Bryobacter aggregatus MPL3: one gene and its partner. The protein of the gene in region 1 interacts with the protein of each later gene in a pairwise test. Links are inferred from orthologs where the notes say so. Each region holds a gene or a part of one and is shown in the gene's direction. Other genes may lie near its edges.

Evidence for each region. Proteins that work in one complex are often made in the same cells at the same time.
Region 2: the proteins of secA (region 1) and M017_RS0117385 interact in binary tests that used the Escherichia coli proteins (3 or more experiments, as listed by UniProt). The link is inferred for Bryobacter aggregatus MPL3 from one-to-one orthologs.

Annotation. Positions count from the first base shown.
Region 1 is NZ_JNIF01000003.1:301,249-306,505, forward strand. The notes cover bases 716-4,120. They hold secA (preprotein translocase subunit SecA), read left to right. Parts: upstream 716-1,091; coding sequence 1,092-3,920; downstream 3,921-4,120. Other genes in these bases: M017_RS0101755 (DUF6582 domain-containing protein), read left to right, coding at 749-997; M017_RS0101765 (hypothetical protein), read left to right, coding at 3,927-4,120. Also shown: M017_RS0101745 (C25 family cysteine peptidase), read left to right, coding at 1-346; M017_RS0101750 (YnfA family protein), read right to left, coding at 343-666; more of M017_RS0101765, read left to right, coding at 4,121-4,835; M017_RS0101770 (DUF190 domain-containing protein), read right to left, coding at 4,832-5,167; M017_RS0101775 (efflux RND transporter permease subunit), read right to left, coding at 5,164-5,257. UniProt on the Escherichia coli protein: Required for protein export, interacts with the SecYEG preprotein conducting channel.
Region 2 is NZ_JNIF01000003.1:3,753,170-3,756,875, reverse strand. What follows is about bases 34-2,713. They hold M017_RS0117385 (acyl-CoA thioesterase), read left to right. Parts: upstream 34-1,005; coding sequence 1,006-1,422; downstream 1,423-2,713. Other genes in these bases: M017_RS0117380 (SpoIID/LytB domain-containing protein), read left to right, coding at 1,385-2,713; M017_RS0117390 (M16 family metallopeptidase), read right to left, coding at 34-963. Also shown: more of M017_RS0117390, read right to left, coding at 1-33; more of M017_RS0117380, read left to right, coding at 2,714-3,427; M017_RS0117375 (PEP-CTERM sorting domain-containing protein), read left to right, coding at 3,537-3,706.

The DNA of each region.
Region 1 (5,257 bases):
GGTCGTCTCAATTGCCTGTAAAACTGGATGCATTCTCGGCCCAGGGGCGGTGACCTTTGGAGTGGCAGCCTGGCTGGGATTCACCATCAGCGTGGCGGTCCTCAGCCCTCATAAAGGGATCGACCCGATTGGCGATGCCATCGTTGCCGGACTCTCCGGTCTCCGTTTGGGCCAGACAATGCAACAATGCCGCGACGAGTTGTACGCCCAGCTGGATTCGGTCGTTACCGACTATGACACCGGAAGATACAGCAGCCACCCGAACGCCGCCCTCAAATACTTTGCCGCGCTCGCCATGCGCGACCACATCGTGCTGCACGGCACCACACACTTCGCCCCGCTTTAGCTGCGCGGCCCCAGCAAAATCAGTCCGGCACCCAACAGGCACACCAGTACGCCGCTCAGGTCCCAGCGATCGGGACGAACGCCCTCCACACCCCACATCCACAACAGCGAGCTCAAAATATAAATCCCGCCATAAGCGGCGAAGGCCCGTCCCGCACTTGCCGCCTCCACGCGCGTCAACGCGAGTGCAAATACGGCCAACGCTGCCAGGCCAGGCAACACCCACCCGGCGCTCTTCCCTTCCCGCTGCCACACCCAGAACGCAAAACACCCGCCGATCTCGCAAAGTGCCGCTAACAAATACCAAGCAAAGTTCGCCAAAAGAAATCCTTCCCTGCCTCCAAAGTATGACGCGCGGCTCGCGGTTGAAACGTCCAGCCGCTCCGCACTTTCTCCCATACAAATGGCAAAACTCACCACAGAACAACGCAAACACATTCCGGAAAAGCAATTCGCATTTCCGGAAGCAGAAAAAGAACCGCTGGAAAACGCAGCGCATGTTCGCAACGCAGTGGCCCGTTTCAATCAGGTGAAAGGAGTGAGCGATGCGGAACGTGACGCTGCCTGGCGCCGCATCGAAGCCGCAGCCAAGAAGTTTGGTGTCACCCTGCAAGAAAAGTCCTGGAAAGATCTGCCAGCGGTCAAAAAGTAAAAGCGGTCCTAACCATTCGTTCAGCCACCCCCTCCCCGATTCTCCAGTCAAGCAATCGGCCCCCACTGCTAAACTGAAATAGAAATAGATACTTATGGTCGATGCCGTTCTCGCAAAGATCTTCGGCACCAAGCATGAGCGTGAAGTCAAGCGCATCAAGCCCAAGGTCGAAGCGATCAACAATCTCGAACCCGCGATGCAGAAACTTTCTGACGCGGAGCTCGCAGCAAAAACTACCGAATTCAAGCAACGCTTGGCGAACGGCGAAACCCTCGACGATCTACTCGTAGAAGCGTTTGCGGTCTGTCGTGAGGCAGGGCGGCGCGTGCTGAACATGCGTCATTTTGACGTGCAATTGATTGGCGGCGCGGTGCTTCACCAAGGGAAAATCGCGGAAATGCGCACCGGTGAAGGCAAAACCCTCGTCGCCACGCTGCCCTGCTACCTGAATGCCCTCGAAGGCAAAGGCGTCCACGTCATCACGGTCAACGATTACCTGGCCAAACGTGACTCGGAATGGATGGGCCGCATTCATACCTTCCTCGGCCTGACCATCGGTTGCATCACGCACGACATCACCGAAGAAGAGCGCCGCAACGCCTATGCTTGCGACATCACCTACGGCACCAATAACGAATTTGGCTTCGATTATCTGCGCGACAACATGAAGTTCCGCATCGAATCCTGCGTCCAGCGCGAACATAATTTCGCGATTGTGGACGAAGTCGACTCGATCCTGATCGACGAATCGCGTACGCCGCTCATCATCTCCGGCCCGAGCGAAGAATCCACCGACAAGTACTACCGCATCAACACGATCATCCCCAAGCTAGTGCGCGGCGAAGTGATCGAAGGCCGTGAGGCAGGCGAAAAGTTCTACACCGGTGACTACACAGTCGATGAAAAGCAGCGCAACGTCGCCCTCACCGAAGAAGGCGTGCATAAGGTCGAACGCCTGCTGAACTGCGGCAACCTCTACGACATCGAGAACATGGAACTGAACCACCATGTCCAGCAAGGCCTGCGCGCCGCGGTGCTGTACCAGCGCGATCGCGAATACGTTGTGCAGAATGGCGAAGTCGTCATTGTCGACGAGTTCACCGGCCGTCTGATGCCCGGACGCCGCTGGTCCGATGGCCTGCACCAGGCCGTCGAGGCGAAGGAAGGCGTCAAGATCGAACGCGAGAATCAGACCCTCGCCACCATCACCTTCCAGAACTACTTCCGCATGTACAAGAAGCTGGCCGGTATGACCGGTACAGCCGACACGGAAGCCGCCGAATTCGGCAAGACCTATAAGCTCGACGTTGTCCAGATTCCGACCAACCAGTCAATGATCCGCAAGGATCTGAACGACATCGTCTATCGCACCGAAGAAGAGAAATACCGCAATGCCGCCGTTGAGATCAAGGCACTGCACGAGAAGGGCCAGCCCGTTCTCGTCGGCACGATCAGCGTCGAGAAGTCCGAAAAACTCTCTGCCGCCCTGCGCCGCGCCGGTGTCCGGCACGAAGTGCTGAACGCGAAGAATCACGAGCGCGAAGCCCACATCATCGCCCAGGCAGGCCGCAAGGGCGCCGTCACCGTCTCCACCAACATGGCCGGCCGCGGTACGGACATTCTGCTCGGTGGCAATGCTGAGTTCCTCGCCAAAGACCAGATGCACCGCGCCGGCAAAGATCCGGAAGGCGTGCACGCCGAAGAGTTCAAGGCGCTCTACGCGAGCATCAAGAAGGAAACCGACCTCGAGCACGATGAAGTCTCCCGTCTCGGCGGCCTTTTTGTTCTCGGCACCGAGCGTCACGAATCCCGCCGTATCGACAACCAGCTCCGCGGCCGCGCCGGCCGTCAGGGCGACCCTGGTGGCTCCCGCTTCTACCTCTCGCTGCAGGACGACCTGCTGCGTATTTTCGGTGGCGACAAGATCCAGGGCCTGATGCTCCGTCTCGGTATGGAGGAAGACGTACCGATCGAGTCGAGCCTAATCACCCGCCGCATTGAAGCAGCGCAGAAATCAGTCGAAGCAAATCACTTCTCGGCCCGTAAGCACCTGCTCGAATACGACGACGTCATGAACAAGCAGCGCCAGGCCGTCTACGGGTTGCGCCGCGCCATGCTGACCGGCGTCGAGCAGAAGGAACGCATCCGCGAGATGGTCACCAGCATTGCTGGCTCCTTTATCGATGCGCGTCTGCCCGAAGGCGTCCGCAGTGAAGAGTGGGATTTCGCTGGTCTTGAAGCCGACGTGCTCAACCAGTTCGGTCTCAAGATCAATACGGCCTCTTATGAGGATTACGGCCGCGAGGCGATCGAGCAGGAGATCATCGGACAGCTCAACGCCCGTTATGACGAGAAGGAATTGCTGATCGGCTCGGAGGCCATGCGCGAAACCGAGCGCTACATCGTCCTCAACATCATCGACAACCAGTGGAAGGACCATCTTCTCTCGATGGACCACCTGAAGGAGGGCATCTACCTCCGCGGCTACGGCCAGAAGGATCCGCTGATCGAGTACAAGAAGGAAAGCTTCACGCTCTTCCAGGACATGATGGCGCGCATGGAAGATGAGGCAGTGAAATTCCTCTATTCGATGCAAGTAACCGATCAGGACGGGAACATTTTGACCCGTGCGCCCATCCAAATCGATGAGGATGGCGATTTGTACTCGGACGGCGACGACGAAGAGTACGAAGAGGCACCGGTACCCGTGGCAGCCCCCGTGGCTCCGCCCCCGGCCATCGCCGACTTCACGCGCAATATCCAGCGCAAGAAGGAGAAGGAGCTCGAAGCTCTGCAGTACATTGGCGGCGACACTTCTACTTCTTCCAAACCGCAGCCTGTGGTCAAGGGCGCAAAGATCGGCCGCAATGATCTTTGTCCCTGCGGCAGCGGCAAAAAATACAAAAAGTGCCACGGAGCTTAGACCGCGATGGTAGTACCCGCCCTGTTCCTGTTAGCAACGATTCTTCCCCCGTCGATTGACGATTGGAAGCGGACTGCGGCCAGCACGGCGGAAGCGCCCTTACCGGCGGTGGCAAAAGAATTTGGACTCACAGAATCCGAATCGGCCACCTACCAGTCGGGCGCCAAGAAATTCCATTTGGCGGCGTACCGGTTGAAGGATGTCACGGGCGCTGTCGCGCTCGAGCAAAGCCTGCAGGACCCCAAGCGCAAGGTATTCCGCCACCAGAACTATGTGTTTCAGACTCTCGAGGGCACCGCGCCCCGGGGAGCTATTGACGCGTATCTCTACCCGGCTCTCCCCAAGCTCGATCGCTCTGCGGCGCCCAACTTATTGGGCTATCACCCGGCCAAAGGCAGAAAAAGCGGAACAGAACGGCTGATCCTCGGTCCGGAATCCCTGCGCGCCTTTGAGCCCAGAATTCCTGTCGCCGCCGCGGGCTTCGATTTTGCCGGCGAGCTGCAATTGGCGCAATATATGACGCCAGAAGGCCTCGCGACCCTGGCGGTTCTCCGCTATCCGAATCACGCGATCGCCAAACAGCAGTTTCAGGCGCTCCGGCAAGTGGAAGGCGCAACGGCACTGCGGCAGGGGCCTCTGGTCGCCATGGTCCTGCCGAGCGGCAAGCCCCTGAGCGAGAAAACCGCAACGGATCTGGCCAGTACCGTGCAATATAAGGCGGAGGTCATGATGGACAAGGCTCCGGAGAAACCGCAGCCCAATCCCGGCAAGTTCATGATGGGCATCTTCAAGCTCTGCGGGATTCTGCTCGTCGCCTGCTTTGTCTTTGGGATGATCTTCGCGCTGATTCGCGCCTATGGCAGACACTGGTCCGGCCGCGATCACGAGCCGGAAATGACCAGCCTCGGCATCTAAACTGCCGGCGGCTCGCTGCTGATCACTTCTACATCCGCCAGAAAAATCAGCCCTTCTTTGACCAGCTTGCTGATCTCCGGCAGCACCTTGCGAATCTTCTCGTCGGTATCCACGGCGAAAATCACAATCGGCTTCTCATTGGTCACCCCAAACAGCCCCTTGCGATGGATGCGGCCATGGATGCCATAGCCCATCACGCCCTCGCAAACGGTAGCACCGGCTAATCCGCGCTTATGAAGAATCCGGATGATCGCCGCATACAAGGGTTCGCTGTGATGCCAATCCACATCCTCCACCACGATCTGCAGGCACTTCTTCATCTCGATTTTCATTTCGCTTCCTTTCTTCGCTCCACCAGATAGTAGAGGCTGGGCAGCGCAAGCAAGGTCAAAAATAGAGTGGAAGCAAGACCACCCACCACC
Region 2 (3,706 bases), 3.5 Mb from region 1 along the record:
GACCACCGGCTGCGACGGACTCTCCACCACCAGCCGCTTCTCTCCTTGTTGCGGCGTCTCCTGCGTGGCTGGCCGCGTCGGCTTCGGCCCTCCCACAAACTTGCCAAAGTACTTTTCCGCCAGCCGCTTCACTTCAACCGGATCCACGTCGCCGGCAATGGCGATCACCAGATTCGACGGCACATAGTAGATCTTGCGGAAGGCAAGAGCATCGGCGAGCCGGTAGCTCTCGATGTCGCTCGGGATGCCCGCCGGACCAGTGCGATAAGGACTGGTCGCAAAAGCCACACTCAACATTTCGTTAATCAGGCGCCCCGTCGGATCGGATTCGATGCGCATCCGGTACTCTTCGCGAATGACACCACGCTCGTTATAAAACTCACGGAAGACCGGGTTGATGAAGCGGTCCGATTCGAGGGCAAACCAGAGTTCCAACTTATTGGCGGGCATCGACATGATATAAGCCGTCTCATCGAGGCTGGTAAACGCGTTCAACCCAACCGCACCGTTCTCTTCGAGGATCTTGGTAAAGCGTTCCTTGTCGACAAAAGTACCCGCCTTCTCGATCGCCTTTTTGAGATTCTCCTCAAGCGTCTTTACCTTGGCGGCATCAGCCTGCCTGCCCTTGCCCCGTTCCGCGGAGAGCGCATCGTAGGCGACTTCCACCTGCGCCATCGCCAGCTTTTCCTGGGGAAAGTTCAAACTGCCGATGGTAGTGGTTCCCTTGAACGCCATGTGCTCAAACATGTGCGCGAGCCCAGCCTGGCCTTTGGGGTCATCCGCGCCCCCGGCATTGATACGGCTGAAAAAGCTCACAACGGGTGCCTGATGCCGCTCATAAATGACAAAGGTCACCCCATTGGCCAATTGAAATTCGGTCACCCGCTTCTCGATATCAGCCAGTTTCTGGCCCCACATCGCCGCAGGCAAGAGTACGGCCAGCGCCAAACTAAGTCTCTTCATGTGTGATCAATTATCCCATGCGCGATAACATTGAGAAACTGGATGCTTGAGAACACCACGCAGGTCCGGGTGCGTTATGCCGAGACCGATCAGATGGGCGTCGTCTACCACGCCAACTACGTTGTTTGGATGGAAGTCGGACGTGTCGAGGCCATGCGCGCGGCAGGCGTGAACTACGCCGAGATGGAGCGGGAGGGCGTGCGTGTCGCCGTGCTGGGAGTGGAAGTCAATTACAAATCCGCCGCTCGCTACGATGACCTGATCGACATCAAAACCACGGTGGTAGAAGTGCAAAGTCGCATGATGCGCATTGAATATGCCATCCTCCGGGCCAGTGACCAGCAGCTCCTGGCCACCGGTGCCACGCGGCATCTGTTCGTCAATTTGGAGATGAAGCCTGTCCGCTGTCCGGAGAAATACTATGCGGTTTTCACTGGCGCTTGTCTGCCTCGCACTTAGCGCTGCTCCTCGCGATCTGAAACCGGACTTCGCCGGGCGATCCGGCTCGGCCCTCCTTTTTGATCTTGAAACCAATGCGTTGGCTGGAGTTTGGAATCTTCCGCGCGCCAACACGACGCCCTTCCGGCCGGGCAGCGTCCTCAAACCATTCACCCTGGCCGCCTACATCGAAGCGGGTCTGTACCGGCAGAGCGACAAGGCCCCCGAACGCCTCGCCTATTCCGACAACGAGTATTTCGACAAGCTCGCCACCCGCATGGACAAGGAAGATCTGACCCGCGGTTACGCCCGCTTCGGACTGAACCAACAAGCCACAACCACCACACTGGCAAATCTGCTCGCCGCCGCACGCCGTCTTATCGCAAGATCGCGAGAAGAGCGGCTGCGTCCTGTCTTCGACGGGATGGAGCAAGCCGTCGAGTACGGCACCGCCCGTCTGGCGGCAGTCTCGTCTACCCAGGTTGCGGGCAAGACCGGCACCATGCGCGACTCCGCCGTTTTTCTCGGTTATGCTCCCGCCTCAAGACCCCGCTACATCCTGTTGATTCATCTGGACTCTGGCTCCGGTGGCGGCGACGCGGCACCCTTCGCCGCCAAAATCTTCGCCAGCCTTTTCTCCACCGCCGCTCCTCCCGATGACCCCAAATCCGTATCGATCCGCCTCTTCTGGCAGAACCCGCCCTCGCGATTGAACCTGAAGCCGGGCCATTACCCCGCAGGCACTCCCATCGAAGCGAATACCAGCCGGCTCAACGCGCCCGGCCCCCTGACCGTCGCCTTGCGCGACGGCCATTATCTCCTCACCACACAGGTGCCGCTCGAAGCCTATGTCGCCGCCGTGCTCGAAGGCGAAGCCGCTGCCTTCCAGCATCCTGCTTCGCTCGAAGCCATGGCAATCGCGGCGCGCACCTACGCCGCGCACTTTCGCGTTCGCAATGCCCGCCGCCACCCCGAGGAGGGGTTCGATTACTGTGACACCACCCATTGCCAGGACGCCCGTTTCACGGCAACCAAACACCAGCCCCTTCTCGATGCCGTGCAAGCGACCGAAGCAGAACTCCTCTGGTTCAACGGACAACCGGCAGCCGCTTACTACCATGCCGATTCCGGCGGCTGGCTCGAAGCATCCTCTGATGCGCCTTATCTCCTCCAACGCCGCGATCCCTGGTGGCAGGACACTCCCGCCTCCCGCTGGACCTGGACCATCAAAGCAACACAACTCGCTCAGGCCTTGAATCTGACCTTCATCACACAGAACTTCCGGGTTCGTGACAAGGACACATCGGGCCGCGCCCGCTCCCTTGATGTCTTTGGTCATCCGGCAGAAGCCGCCAGCTTCCGCATGGCAATAGGCCGCACGATGGGCTGGGAGAAATTGCCCTCACGGCTCTTTGAGGTCAAGCGTGAAGGAGCGATGTTGACCTTCACAGGCCGCGGACGCGGGCATGGAATCGGAATGCCGCAAAATAGCGCCGAAGCCATGGCGGCCAAAGGGAAAACCCGCGAGCAGATCCTGGCGGAGTATTATCCAGGCACCCGGATTTCGCCAGCCGCTTCCGGCTTATCCTGGCGCAGCTTGAAATCCCCCCGCATCACGCTGTACACCACCAATCTCACGCGCGACAAGGCGCTGCTCGCCGAGGCCGACCGGGAACTCCCCCTGCTCGAAGCCCTCACCGGATTTAAGGTCAATCCCACCCTTCGCGTCTTCCCCACCCGGGAGGCCTTTCGCGACGCAACCGGCATCAGCACCAAGGTGCAAGGAGCCACTCGCGGACGCGATATCAAACTGCCTCCCAATCCATCCCTTGCCACGCTGCGGCACGAACTGCTCCACGCCATCCTGGAGTCCAATACCAAGATTTCGCATCCAGAATGGTTTCGAGAAGGCCTGGTCCAGGCACTCCTCAACGAAAAAAGCCCGGAATCAGACCGGGCAGCCAAGCTCATTTACTTACATGGCAAAAAACATACAATCTCATACTGGATAAATGGACTACCCTAGCCAACTTAGTACCGGAACTTCTGGTACAAACTCGCATCGACATTTCTAAAACTTATCAATATACTCCCTCTGATCCCCCGAACTAGAGCAAGGAGTATAAATGATACTTTTGTTTTCGAGACAAATCGGCCTATCCTTACTAGCACTCACTCTCACAGCGAACGCCGCGACACTTGTCGTGGATCCGAACAATCCGCAAGGATGGACCTACGGCAAAAGCCTCACGAGCGATGGAAGCGTAAAACTAGTCGTAGGCCCGGATATTCCCCCACTAGGATC